Regions from separate parts of the Rhodococcoides navarretei genome, predicted to be linked through region 1. Evidence: predicted binding sites of a transcription regulator. Region 1 holds the regulator's gene; each other region holds the start of a gene.
What was found. Region 1 encodes LexA, which represses DNA repair genes until DNA is damaged. Its sites were predicted from a motif close to CGAACANNTGTTCG; they were not measured.
Positions count from the first base shown of each region.

Region 2: a site for LexA is predicted at 3,155-3,168, ahead of AABD04_RS15855 (HNH endonuclease signature motif containing protein). Genes of this name have one in related genera too.
Region 3: a site for LexA is predicted at 2,666-2,679, ahead of AABD04_RS06455 (HNH endonuclease signature motif containing protein). Genes of this name have one in related genera too.

Region 1 covers NZ_JBBPCN010000001.1:2,846,813-2,851,465, reverse strand. The annotation lists gene ptsP (phosphoenolpyruvate--protein phosphotransferase) at 1-30, shown strand, start outside; gene AABD04_RS13365 (uracil-xanthine permease family protein) at 51-1,322, shown strand; gene AABD04_RS13360 (acyl-CoA dehydrogenase family protein) at 1,475-2,617, shown strand; gene lexA (transcriptional repressor LexA) at 2,694-3,377, opposite strand; gene AABD04_RS13350 (hypothetical protein) at 3,720-4,115, shown strand; gene nrdR (transcriptional regulator NrdR) at 4,216-4,653, shown strand, end outside.
Region 2 covers NZ_JBBPCN010000001.1:3,363,794-3,368,446, reverse strand. The annotation lists gene AABD04_RS15860 (HAMP domain-containing protein) at 1-764, opposite strand, end outside; gene AABD04_RS15855 (HNH endonuclease signature motif containing protein) at 898-3,126, opposite strand; gene AABD04_RS15850 (winged helix-turn-helix transcriptional regulator) at 3,240-3,563, opposite strand; gene AABD04_RS15845 (SDR family oxidoreductase) at 3,624-4,382, shown strand; gene AABD04_RS15840 (DUF6764 family protein) at 4,424-4,653, opposite strand, start outside.
Region 3 covers NZ_JBBPCN010000001.1:1,294,643-1,299,295, reverse strand. The annotation lists gene dapD (2,3,4,5-tetrahydropyridine-2,6-dicarboxylate N-succinyltransferase) at 178-1,131, shown strand; gene AABD04_RS06455 (HNH endonuclease signature motif containing protein) at 1,221-2,651, opposite strand; gene AABD04_RS06450 (6,7-dimethyl-8-ribityllumazine synthase) at 2,867-3,322, opposite strand; gene AABD04_RS06445 (DUF1810 domain-containing protein) at 3,333-3,764, opposite strand; gene AABD04_RS06440 (TetR/AcrR family transcriptional regulator) at 3,775-4,359, opposite strand; gene AABD04_RS06435 (SDR family NAD(P)-dependent oxidoreductase) at 4,421-4,653, shown strand, end outside.

The sequences.
Region 1 (4,653 bases):
CGCGAGGCAGTGAGCGCGATACTCGGCTGACGCAATAGTCTCTTCCCATCATGAGAAATCTGGGTTGGACGCTGCACGGAAATGGAAAAGCCGTCGAGGCCGGGGCGGTGGTCTCGCCCGACGAACGATTGACGTGGCCGCGCACCATCGGCATCGGAATGCAGCACGTGGTCGCAATGTTCGGCGCCACACTGCTGGTTCCGACGATCACCGGCTTCCCGGTATCGACGACATTGCTGTTCTCGGGCATAGGAACGGCGCTGTTCCTGATCATCACCAGAGGCCGGGTACCCAGCTATCTGGGTTCGTCCTTCGCATTCCTGGCCCCTCTCGGTGCCACCCAGGCGGACGGACCCGCGGCCCAACTCGGAGCCGTCCTGTGTGTCGGCGTTGTACTGGCAGCCGTCGGCTTCGTGGTGAAGTTCGCAGGCCAGCGGGTACTGGAGGCGGCGATGCCGCCCGTCGTGACCGGTGCGGTCGTCGTGCTGATCGGACTGAACCTGGCACCGGCCGCCACGACGTCGTTCGAGGCACAGCCGCTGATCGCCGCCGTCACTCTGATCGCAATTCTGCTGGCGACGGCGCTGGGACCGGGCTTGATCGGGCGACTCGGAATTCTGGTCGGAGTCGTTCTGGGTTGGGTGTTCGCCGCCGTTACCGGGGGAATAGCGCAACCGCGTCTCGACGCACTGAGCGCGGCGAGTTGGATCGGTCTGCCCGAGTTCCGGGGGCCGTCGTTCGAGCTGTCGGTGATCCTGGTCGCGCTGCCGGTGGTGATCGTTCTCGTCGCCGAGAACGTGGGGCACGTCAAAGCCGTCGCCGCGATGACCGGGAAGAACCTGGACGATGTGGCCGGTGACGCACTGATCGCGGACGGGCTGGCGACTACGCTCGCCGGAGCCGGTGGCGGCTCCGGAACCACCACGTACGCAGAGAACATCGGCGTCATGGCCGCAACGCGCGTCTACTCGACCGCCGCCTACTGGGTCGCGTCGATCACCGCGATGGTGCTCGCGTTCTCGCCCAAGTTCGGTGCCCTGATCTTCACCGTGCCCGACGGTGTCATCGGCGGAGCGACGCTGGTCCTGTACGGCCTCATCGGGCTGCTCGGCGTGCGCATCTGGACCGACGCGAAGGTCGACTTCACCGATCCGGTCAATCTCATGGTCGTCGCTGCGGCGCTCGTCGCCGGTATCGGTGACCTGACACTGTCCGTCGGATCGGTCGAGCTCGGCGGTATCGCATGGGGTTCGGTGGGCATCCTGCTCGGCTACCCGATCGTCTCGGCACTCGCGAGGAGTGCAGGCACACGAGGTCGTTAGCGGGGTCGGTCACGGATCGCGCGCGTTTTGGTCATCGACCGCCCCGACCCCGCGGACGTAGTGTTCCCCTGTGACGTCAGTCGTACCGGCGACCGAAATCCGTAGAGATTTCGCGTGGTCGCTGCCGGTATGCACCGAACAAGGAGACATTCGTGGAACGCACACTTTTCGAGCCCGAGCACGAGCTGTTCCGGGAGTCGTACCGGAAATTTCTCGACCAGCACGTAGCGCCGAACCACGCGAAGTGGGAAGAGCAGAACATCGTCGATCGCGACGTCTGGGTCGAGGCCGGTAAGCAGGGCTTCCTCGGAACGGCAGCGCCCGAGGAGTTCGGCGGCGGCGGGGTCAAGGACTTCCGCTACAACGCCATCGTCACCGAGGAGACCACCCGCGGCGGGTACAGCGGTATCGGCTTCACCCTGCACAACGACGTCGTCGCGCCGTATTTCATCGATCTCGCCAACGACGAGCAGAAGCAGCGCTGGCTCCCCGGATTCTGCTCCGGCGAACTCATCACCGCGATCGCGATGACCGAACCGGGCACCGGAAGCGACCTGCAGGGCATCAAGACCAAGGCCGTGCGTGACGGCGACGACTGGGTGCTCAACGGCTCGAAGACGTTCATCACCAACGGAATCAACGCCGACCTGATCATCGTCGTGGCGTGCACCGACCCCGAGAAGGGCGCACAGGGGTTCAGCCTGCTGGTCGTCGAACGCGACATGCCCGGATTCGAGCGAGGCCGCAACCTCGACAAGATCGGCATGAAGGCCCAGGACACGGCCGAACTCAGCTTCACCGACGTGCGCGTGCCCGCCGCCAACCTGCTCGGTGAAGAAGGCATGGGGTTCATCTACCTCATGCAGAACCTTCCTCAGGAACGCCTGTCGATCGCTGTCGTCGCCGCTGCGGCAATGGAATCGGCACTGGACATGACGATCCAGTACTGCCGCGACCGCAAGGCCTTCGGCAAGTCGATCGGTAAGTTCCAGAACACTCGGTTCGTGTTGGCGGAGTTGGCCACCGAAACCACTGCCACCCGCATCATGGTGGACAAGTTCATCGAACTTCTCAACGCAGAGAAGTTGACCGTCCAAGAAGCCGCGATGGCGAAATGGTGGACCACCGAGAATCAGGTCAAGCTGATCGACCGGTGCCTGCAGCTGCACGGCGGCTACGGTTACATGAAGGAATACCCGATCGCCAAGGCGTACATGGATTCTCGTGTGCAGACCATCTACGGCGGCACCACCGAAATCATGAAGGAGATCATCGGCCGCGGATTGAATCTGTGATCCGCTGATCCGAGATACGCGAAGGGCCGCAGCACAGTGTGCTGCGGCCCTTCGCGTGTCACCACGGTGACGATCCCTACAGCTTGCGCATCACGGTGACGACCTTGCCGAGGATCGCGGCGTTGTTGCCCGGAATCGGCTCGAACAGCGGGTTGTGCGGCAGCAGCCACACCTCACCCTTGGACCGCTTGAACGTCTTGACGGTGGCCTCGCCGTCGATCATCGCAGCCACGATGTCGCCGTTGTCGGCCACGGACTGCTGGCGAACCACCACCCAGTCGCCATCGCAGATGGCTGCGTCGATCATCGACTCGCCGACCACCTTGAGCAGAAACAGTGAACCCTGACCGACCAGCTCGCGGGGGAGCGGGAACACGTCCTCGACGGCCTCCTCGGCCAGAATCGGGCCACCTGCTGCGATCCGCCCCAGTACCGGAACGAACGTCGGAGTCGGCAACCGATCCTGTTCCTCGGACGCAGGCGAACCGTCGACCGCGGCGGCAGCCTGGTCGGCCTGCACCTCGTCGAGGCCACGGACGTCGACGGCGCGGGGCCGGTTGGCGTCGCGCCTGAGGAAGCCCTTGCGTTCGAGCGTCCGGAGTTGGTGGGCGACGGACGAGGTCGACGTGAGGCCGACCGCGTCACCGATCTCTCGAATGCTCGGTGGATACCCGCGCTCGGTGACCGAGGCGCGAATGACCTCGAGCACCTTCCGCTGCCGCTCGGTCAGCCCAGCACTGATGTCGGTACCGACCTCCATGGCCTTGGATGTCGGCTCTGCGGCCGGCTTTCCCGCTGCGGTCTTCGTGGAACGCGTGGTCGACCTCGTCGAGGTCTCGTCCTTCATGCTGTCGGCCTCCTGCTGGTGTTCTGGATCCGGTCTGCGTGGTAGGTCTGCGCGGACTGGAGTTGATGGTGTCGACTCGTGTGGCGTGTGGTTTCTGGCACGAATCTAGCGTGTATCAGCTGTTGAATCAAACATCTGTTCGACTCGTGTCGCGTTTTCTACAGACTTTGTCGGAGCCTCGTGATAGAACTTCGAACAAGCGTCCATCGAACGCCTGATCGAACAATCGATCCACCGAGCGAAGACGAGGTTCCGATGACCATCACCACCGATCGCCCCACCACCGCAGGTGTCCGTACCCGGTCCGCTGTCGTCGAGCGTCGTCGCCGTGCTCGTCCCGCGCTGCGGAGTTCCATCGAGATGCGCGGTGCGCTGACGACTCCGTGCCTACCGGTTCTGGAGCCGACCTGGACCGACGTCACCGATCGTGAGGCCGCCGATCGCGAGTTCGACGAGACCTCGGCGCACTTCGCCGGTCAGCCGGTCCGAATGCGATCGCTCGTGCTGTGGATGTTGGCGGTTGTGGTCGTCGCGGGCGGCCTGATCGGCATCGCGAACCTACGGGCCGCTGCACCCGACGCAGGCGTGGGGCCGGCCGGTGTGGTCGAAGTACACGACGGAGCGGTCGTCGAGTACACAACGGGCAGATGACCACCGGCCCCATCGTGCCCAGCAGCACTGAGTATCCTCGACTGACTGCTCCGATGCGCGTGCTCGTCGTCGGAGCGTTGGATACGACGGAGGCTCCCCCATGCATTGCCCGTTCTGCAGGCACCCCGACTCGCGCGTGGTCGACTCGCGTGAGATGGACGAGGGGCAGGCAATCCGGCGGCGTCGCTCCTGCCCGGAGTGCGGTCGTCGATTCACCACGGTCGAGGCCGCAGTGCTGGCCGTCGTGAAGCGCAGCGGTGTGACCGAGCCGTTCAGCCGCGAAAAAGTGGTCAAAGGCGTTCGGCGCGCCTGCCAGGGAAGGGACGTCGACAACGACGCATTGAATCTCTTGGCTCAGCAGGTGGAAGACGCCATCCGCGCAGCAGGGTCCGCCGAGATTCCCAGCAACGAAGTGGGGTTGGCCATTCTCGGTCCGCTCCGCGATCTCGACGAAGTGGCCTACCTGCGCTTCGCCTCCGTCTACCGCTCGTTCAGCTCGGCCGAGGACTTCGAGAAAGAGATCCACGAACTCCGCAAG
Region 2 (4,653 bases), 520 kb from region 1:
ATCAGCTCCGCGCCGGCGTCGACGATCAACTGGCCCTGGCGTGCTCGTGACCGAGACAGGGAGGCCAGCATCTCGTTGAAGCTGTTGGCCAGTGAAGCCAGTTCGTCGTCTCCGTTGACGTCGATGGGCTCGAAATCTCCTGTGCGGGCCACGCGTTCTGTACCGGCACGCAGTCGTGTCACGGGGCGGAGTCCAGTACGTGCGACTGCGGCACCGGCGACGCCTGCGAGCGCAACGAGAAAGGCTCCGACGAGAACCAGTGCCAGCGTCAGTTTGGCCAGGAGAGGTGACGCGGCGCTGAGCGATTCGGCCACCATGATCGTTTCGCCGGCGTCGGTGCGTTTGGCGGAGATGTAGTAACCACGTACTTCGCGCAGGGATTGATTCGTCGTGCCGTCGATGACAGACATTTCCGGGTCGTCCAGAACTCCGTTGGAATTGGTGAACGGCTCCGAGCCGTTCGACGACGTCACCAGAGTGCCGTCGGTCGTCGCGAACGCGACCTTCACCGCGGTCCCCTCGGTGTCTTCGATGCGAAAACCGAGCAGGTTGGCCGGTACCCCCGTTGCAGCGCTGGCAATAATGGCATCGCTGTTGCGTTCGACGCGGTCGACGATCTGCGAGCGCAGGGCCTGTTCCGCGACGAGATAGATCGCCAGAGCGCTCACCGCTACGGCTAGGGCTGCCACGCTCATCGTCAACACCCGGATGCGGCCGTGCAACGTCAGCGCTCGGGGGCGAGCGGTTGCACGTGGATTGCTCATTTCTCGAGTATGCAGGTCTAGGGGAGACAAGAGTTTTGCAGGCCGGGTAGAGCCAGTTCGCGAGCAGTACAGGTGGTGCGCCGGCCGGCCCGGGTCTGCTGTGCCGTGGGCTACTCCCCGGAGCGGCCTGTGGTTAGAACGGTGGTTCGTCGGTGTCCTCGGCTGTTGGTTCCGTTTGGGGCTCGTTGTTGTCGGGTGGGTTGGGGTAGGCGATGATGCCGGATCGTCTGGGTTGGGTGGGGATGTGTGGTCTGAGGTCGTTGTCGAGGTTGGGGACGGTGGTTGCGTTGGTGGGCAGGGTGATGCGGGTGGTCTTCGAGATGGAGGTCCAGAGGATGGCTCCGCCGGGGAGCATGGTGGCGGTCCAGTAGCCGGCTGTTTTGACGGAGTGGTGGTATTCGCAGAGGCATTGCAGGTTGTTCACGGTGGTCCAGCCGCCGCCGAGTGGGTTGGTGTGGTCGAAGGGGTCGATGTGGTCGAGTTGGCATCGTGCGGCGGGGCGGTGGCAGTCGGGGAAGCGGCAGTGTCGGTCGCGGAGTCGGACGGCGGCGGTGGTGAGAGTGTCGGGTCGGTAGATCAGGGCTCGGTCGGTGAGGGCGTCGCGGGGTACTGGTTTTCCGAGGGTGGGGTCGGCGGCGATGGCGGCTTCGAGGGCTGTGGCGAGGGAGGCGTTGCCTAGTTGGATGCCGGCGGGTGTGTGGAGGGTGTGGTGGTTCGGCCAGACCATCGAGCGGAGGTCGAGGGCCTTCATGTTGCGGGCGGGGTGTCGGATGTCGTTCAGGTCGAGGGCAGAGCTGTGCCGTGTGCCTCGGCCGACGGGGGTGTGGGTGCAGAACAGGGCTGCAGCGGAGGTCAGGGATTGGGTCCGTCGTTGAGGTTCGTCGCCGCCGCAGTCGGATGGAGTGGGGTCTGCCGCTGGATGGGCAGGGGTGTCCTCCGCCTGACTGTCTTTCGGTGTTGGTCCAGGCGTCGGTTTCGGGGTGACTGTCCTGGTCCGCTCGGGTTGATCTGAAGCAGAGCGGGTTTCGGGTTGATCTGGAGCAGTGCTGGTTTCGGGTCGATCGGAAGCAACGCTGGGTGCTGGCTCCGGTGTCGGCGTGGGCACCGGCGCAGGTGCTTGTGCTGGATCGGGTGTTCGAGGTGGTTCTCCGGTCGGGTCGGGTGTCGAACTCGATGCGCTGACCGGGCCTCGCGCCGAGGCTGCATGCGACGGTGCAGGATCGGAGCCATGGTCGGGTTCTGTTCCCTGACCGGCAGCGGATTCCGGTGCCGGTGCGGTTTCGGTGCTCGCTGTCGCTGTAGCTGTCGCTGTCGTTTCGGTGCTGGTTGCCGTTGTTGCTGTCGCTTCAGTGTTCGTGGCCGTATCGGTATCTGCGTCCGACTCCGAGTCCGACTCCTGCTTCTGCTTCTGATCTTTCGGTGTTCGTTCCCAGTCACCCGTTTCGGGGTTCTGGTGTGCGAGTCCGAGTTTCTCGGCGAGGGTGACTGCTTCGGTGAGCAGAATCTGCCACTGACTGTTGCGCGCCAGTTCTCGCGCGAGGTCGGGGTCGATCGAACCATGCCCGGCCAGATATGCCGGGTTGGCGAGCAGTCCGAGCAGGGTGGCGATGTCGACGGTGATCATCGTGAGCGGCACCCGCCGATCCGGCAATGCTGCATCGGCATCTTTTTTGGGGCAGTCATCACGTTGGCACAGGCACACCAGTCGGGGTTCGCCGTGCATGCGGGCCATGAACGCATCGCACAGGCGTTCTTTTCTGCCGCGGGGGTCTTTCGGGCAGAGGGTGTCGGCCATCTCTTCGAGCAGTTGCCAGGCGGCGGCGGCTTCGGGTGCGGTCAATTCCGCTCGGATGCGGGCGAGTTCGCCGGCGGCGCTGTAGGTGACGGTCCGGAATCGTTTTGCGAATTCCCGTAGTGCTGCGGCTTCCTCGGGTGCGACCCGGAACAGGATGTCCCAGATCTCCTGCTCGAGGGGACCCGGTGACGACCGGCGGGCTGCTTCGACGATCTCGTCCTCGACCATCGTGAGGATCTCGTCGGGGAGGTTGTCGAGGATCCGGCACACCGTCCGTACTCGCGGGAGGTCGATCTCCCCGGACTCGAACGCGCTCTTCACCAGTGGAAGCCGGGTATGCAGGGCAACGCCGACGGACACATACCCCTCGGCGACGGTGGCCGAGCAACCCAACGCGACTGCCATTTCGGTGCGTCCGTATCGGCTGTAGTGCTTGTACTTGGTGTCGCGGGTGATCCAGTCACAGTGCACGCGATAGCAGGCGGTGATCTTGCGAGAAGCTTGACGGTTCTCTGCGCGGGCGGCAGCGGTCAACGCCTCCAGCGACACGGCCGGTACTGCACCCATCTTTTTCACCCCCCGGTGAGCCGAAACAAGAACGCCTGTTCGAACTGAAAGAAGAGTAACTCGACCCACCGACACAAACGGAAGAATCGCTTCGAGGGGAGCGAATCGTCTGGTCAGGGCTGGTGATCGGTCACTTCGGTGTCCTCGTTCCACCGCTGTGCCCATTGCCAAAGTGGTTCGAGTGCCGGCCCCAATTCGTCACCCAGTTCGGTGAGGCGATATGAGCCGTCGGAGTCCTTGATCAGTACGCGCGCGTCGATCAGGGTGCGCAAACGCGTGGCAAGAACGCTGGATGAGATGTCATCGGTGCGTCGCCGTAACTCGAGGAAGCCAAGGGGGCCGCTGCGTAGTTCCCACAGAATGCGCATGTTCCACCGCTGACCCAGAAGGTCGAGGACGGCCGACATCGAACGGCGGGGTGCGCTTGCCATTTCCATCGTGCTCGATCATAGTGATTCGAAAATCGAAGCAGTTCGAAAATCGAAGTGGAGGCGTCGATGAAGCAGCGAGCGGCCGGAAGATCGGTGTTGATCACTGGTGCGTCCCGGGGTATCGGAGCGGAGACCGCGGTGCAACTGGGTGCCGAAGGCGCTGCGATTGCTGTGAACTTCCGCGAGAAGAAGCGTCGAGCCGATGCCGTTGTGCGCACGATCGAGGAGGCCGGAGGGCGCGCACTCGCCGTCGGTGCCGATGTCACCGACCCAGAAGCAGTCGACGCGATGCTGAACGCTGTCGGAGCTGAATTCGGTGCAATCGACGTTCTGGTTCTCAATGCGTCTGGGGGGCTCGAGCTCGGTGCAGATCCCGGATACGCCATGAGCATCAATCGCGACGCGCAGGTGGCAATGGCTCGAGCGGTCGCCGACCGCATGAAACCAGGCTCACGGATCGTCTTTCTCACCAGTCATCAGGCGCATTTCTACGGCAGGAAGCCCGTGCCCGTCGAGTACGAGCCCATTGCTGCGAGCAAGCGAGCGGGCGAGGACGCCCTGCGCGACATGATTCCGGAAATGAATTCACGCGGTATCGAATTGGTCGTGGTCTCCGGCGACATGATCGAGGGCACCATCGTCGTCACTCTGCTGGAACGCCGGAATCCGGATGCGGTGGCCGCGCGCACCGCACAGGGCACGCTGCCCACGGTTGCCGAATTCGCGGCGGCTGTGGTGGACGCTGCCGTCGGGCCGATCGAGAAGTCCGGTCTTACCGTGTATGTAGGAGGAGCCGATTACCTCGACGGGTTCGTGTCGGGGTAATCGGCTCCGTTCGACCGAAGTCGTGTTGTGGGATCGGGCAATCAGCTACCGAGGACGCAGAACTGACCGCTCGTGAGGTTCAGTGCCAATGACAGCGGGCCGACACAATCGACACCCCGTGCCTCCGAGGTGGCTCCGGATCCCCACCCGGCGAGTGCGAGAGTCGTCTGTCCTGCGTCGGCCCACGAGTGAGCGATTCCTCCGCCGAGTGCCAGTGCGTAGGCCGTGCCCGCATTCTTGCTCGCTCCGAGTGCGACGCCATAGCCGTTGG
Region 3 (4,653 bases), 1.6 Mb from region 1:
GAAACTCTGTCAGCTCCCCCGCCACCTACCCGTCCACCGGCATCCCGATGCGATCACACTCGGCAGTCGAATCGGTAACGAACCGACGCGGCACCAGGATCGGATTCCGGAAACAGTCCGAGTACCCGCGATGACGGGTGAACCCGCGCGCGAAACCCACCGCGTATTCTTCCTGCCGTGAGCGCACAGGGAGCATCAGCAGTAGGAATTGCCAACATCACGACGTCGGGTGTCGTTCTGGACACCTGGTTTCCGAGCCCTGAGCTCGGGTCGGGTTTCGAGACCGGCACAGCTCGACTGGAGGGATCCGATATCCCCGACGAGTTCGCTTCTCTCGTCGGATCGGACGAGGCGCGCGGCGTCGAGGTAGTGGCGGTTCGTACCAGCATCGCCTCGCTCGAAGACGCCCCGATCGACGCGCACGATGCATATCTGCGACTGCATCTGCTCTCGCACCGGCTGGTTCAGCCGCATGGGCAGAACCTCGACGGAGTGTTCGGACTCCTCGCCAATGTGGTGTGGACCAACTTCGGCCCCGCGGCGGTGGACGGTTTCGAGACGGTGCGCGCGAAGCTGCGCGCCCGCGGTCCGGTGACCGTGTACGGAGTCGACAAGTTCCCACGCCTGGTCGACTACGTCGTTCCCACTGGAGTTCGTATCGCCGATGCCGACCGCGTTCGCCTCGGCGCGCACTTGGCCAGCGGCACGACGGTCATGCACGAAGGCTTCGTCAACTTCAATGCCGGCACGCTCGGCAACTCGATGGTCGAGGGTCGCATCTCCGCGGGTGTCGTGGTGGGCGACGGTTCCGACGTGGGCGGCGGTGCGTCGATCATGGGCACCCTCTCCGGCGGTGGCAAGAACGTCATCTCCGTCGGCAAGAGCTGCTTGCTCGGTGCGAACTCCGGGCTCGGCATTTCGCTCGGTGACGACTGCGTCGTCGAGGCGGGTCTGTACATCACCGCCGGAACGAAGGTCAGTGGACCGGATGGAACTGTGGTGAAGGCCGCGACATTGTCCGGCAAGTCCAACCTGCTGTTCCGTCGCAACTCGCTGTCGGGTGCTGTCGAGGTGGTGCCGTGGAAGGGCACCGGCGTCGAACTGAACGCGGCATTGCACGCCAACGACTGAGAGTCCGATTCACTCGAATCATTCTGTCGGACAACCTCTTCCAGCCCCGCACCGTGTTCTCGGTGCGGGGCTGGAGTCTTTCCTGGGGGTCAGGCGATGTGGGGGCCTGCGCGGGCGTGGGATTGTCGCGGTTGTCGGTAGGGGTCGACGGTGGCGGGTGGTACGAACCATGGGTGGTTGTCGGTGCCGATGAACACTTCCCAGTCACTGTGGTGCATCAGGCGGTGGTGGAATCCGCAGAGTAGGACGAGGTTGTCCATGTCGGTGGGGCCGCCGTCGGCCCAGTGCCAGATGTGGTGTCCTTCGGTCCAGGCGGCGGGTTTTCCGCAGCCGGGGAAGGCGCAGCCGTGATCGCGGGCGGTGAGGGCTTTGCGTTGTTTGGCGGAGACGGTGCGGGCGGTGCGGGCGAGGTTGAGTGGGTTGCCGTTCTCGTCCATCACGATGGCGGTGAGAACACAGTCGCACGCGAGTTGGCGGGAAGTGTTGCGGGAGAGTGGTCCCATCCAGGGGAGCCAGCCGACCGACGTGCCGTCGCCGAACAGGTCTCGATAGGTGCCACGATCCGCTTCACTGCGGTCACCTTCGCCTTCGCTGCCGCTGCCGTTTTCGCGGTCCGGCTCGGTTTCTGCGTCGGTGTCGATGGGGTGTCCGGTATTGATGTCGACCGGATCGACGCCGTCTGTATCGGATTCGTCTGCTGCGCGGGAGGTTTCGTTGTCTGCAATGTCGTCGGTGTCGGTGTCGGTGTCGGCGCTGTCGCGGAGGTCGGTGAGATCGCGCAGGTTGATGTGCAGGTTCAGGTGGGGGCGTTCGCCGCCTTCGATGGGCCGGCTGCTCGAGGCGAGGTACTGGTCGAGGATGTGTCCGAAGGCGTCGGCGCGCCGTTTGGCGGGGCTGCGGTCGTCTGGGGTGCCGTCTGCGGCGGGTTGCGGTTCGGTCAGGGGTGAGAGGGCGGTGAGGAGTTTCTCCCCGGTGACAGCGTCGACATCCATCTTCGCCACCAGACGTCCGTTCAAGGTTGTCGACGCGAACAGTTCGTTGCGGTCGGTGTTCTCCGGTGGTGGTGTCTTGCCGCCGAACTCGTCCTCGAGCTTGGTGATCGCTGCCCGGATGCGGCCGGTGCGTGCTTCGGGCCCGGTCGCGGCGGCGATCAGCGCGGTGCGGGCCATGACGCGGCCCTCTTCCGGGAGGTCCTTGGGTGGGGTTTCGGCGAAGGTGAGGATCAGCGCGGCGTGATCGACGGACATGACGCCGGTGTTGACGGCGTCGGCGATATCGGGGAAGTTCTTCATGCCGCGGGCGAGGGCGACGATCTTGGTGGCTTTGGACGGCGAGAGCAGGGTGGTGGAGGTCAGCCAGCCTGCGGGTCCGGGGAATCCGAGCTTCTCACGGCTCACACGGGTGTCGATCTCTGCGACGAGAGCGATCCGCCGGGCCTCCGACAACTGAATCTCATGGGAGACCGCGGCAGCGTCGGCGAGCAGTTCACTCTCGCTCAGTTGCCAGATCTCCGTGGTCATGGAAGCAAGTGTATCGAACGTACGTTCGACTGGCAAGCATGATTGAATCGAAAACTGTTGCCCTGCTTAATTATTCGAGACTCAGAACCTGTCGGTAGGGTGTGGTAACGACCGACGTCGTAGACCTCCCAGCGCTAGAAGCACTCTCGCGAGTAACGCCGAGCCGACGACATAAGGCGCGGCGTCGAACTTCGATCACCCGCACACCCGACGCGTCAGCCGATGGTTCCCAGCGAAGCCAGAGTCTTGACAACCGCCCGCGCCGCCTCGGCACCCTTCGTCTCCAGGTGCGCGGTGAAGAAGGCCTTGTGGTCGGCGTGTTCGTGGAAGTGGTGTGGCGTCAGCACCACGGAGAACACCGGCACGTCGGTGTCCAGCTGCACTCGCATCAGGCCATCGATGACCGCCGTTTCGACGAAATCGTGTCGGTAGATTCCGCCGTCGACCACCAGTGCAGCGGCGACGATCGCGGAGTACTTGCCCGTCTTGGCGAGCCGCTGTGCGTGCAGCGGGATCTCGAAGGCCCCGGGCACCTCGAACACGTCGATGGGCGTCTCGCCCCGACCGAGCTGCTTCAGCTCGGCGGCGAATCCCACTCTCGCGCGATCGACGATGTCCAGGTGCCAGCTGGCGTGGACGAAGGCAATGGATCCGGCGAGTGGAGTGGTCATGCGTGCGATGCTAGCGGTATCGCTCGTCCAGCAAGTCGAGTGTCGGGCCATCGAATTCACCGGCGAAGTACTTCTGCAACAGTTCACCGAATACGGACGGACCCTCGGTAGCTTCGGCGAACAGCGTCACGGACGAATGCAGCTTCAGGTTGTCGGGATAGCCGAAGATCTCGTCGACCGTCCGTCCTTCGACAGCCAACACAAGCCGTGCCGCCTTCTTCAGGCGAGGCCCCAGCACTTCGTGCGACAGATACAGTTCCGCCTCGGTCAGATCCGCGATGCCGAAGTGCTGAGCGGTCGCGCTGCGCCCCAAACCGGCCAACTGCGGGAACACGAACCACATCCAGTGCGTCTGTTTCCGTCCCGCTTTCAGCTCCCGCGTCACCACAGTCCAGACGGGATCCTGAGCGTCGACGAAGCGTTGCAGGTCGTATTCGGTCATGCCGTTCAACCTAGGTGAACCCGCGCAGCAGGGTGTCGACGGTGGCGTCGAGCAGATCCTCGGTCGGGACGCCGTCGAGCAGGTCCCCGGTGGCCAGCATCGCGAGTCCGTGCACGCTCGCGAATGCCACTCGCGCGAGGATCTCCGGTGGAGCCTCGGTGATCACACCGGCTGCTATGGCTTCGCCGAGCAATGCCTCGGTAGCGGTCATACTTTCGTGCGCAACACTTTTCAGCTTCTCGCTGGCGTCGGGATGATGCTTGGTGCTGTACATGACGTCCAGCAACTCCGGGTGTTCGACGGCGAATCCCACGTAGGCGCGGGCGACTCCACGGAACCGAGCCATCAGCTCACCGGGCCCCGTTGCCGCTGTGACCATCCGGCGGTTCAGTTCCTCGAAACCGTGCAGTGCCAGCGCATCCAGGAGCGCTTGCTTGTCCCGGAAGTGGCGCGCCGGGGCACCGTGACTGACACCGACGTCTCTGGCCAGCTGCCGAAGCGACAACGCGTCGACCCCGCCGTGCGCGATGCTCCGTTCGGCCTCGTCGAGCAACACCGCGCGCAGGTCGCCGTGGTGGTAGCGCTGCGTTGCCATGCATTCACCCTAGGTGATGTTGGCGTTGACAACAATGCTGACACTGCCTACATTGGCTGCCATGACTTCCACAGCGCTCATCACCGGAGCAAGCTCGGGCCTCGGCGAAGAATTCGCCACCCGCTTCGCCGCACGCGGCGAGAACGTCGTCCTGGTGGCACGACGCGCCGATCGGTTGAACGCCCTGGCACGGCGCATCGAAACCGAGCACGGCGTGACGGCCACCGTCGTGGTCATGGACCTGGGCGTGTCCGGCGTCGGCGCAGCCCTACGAACCACGCTGGCGGACAAGGG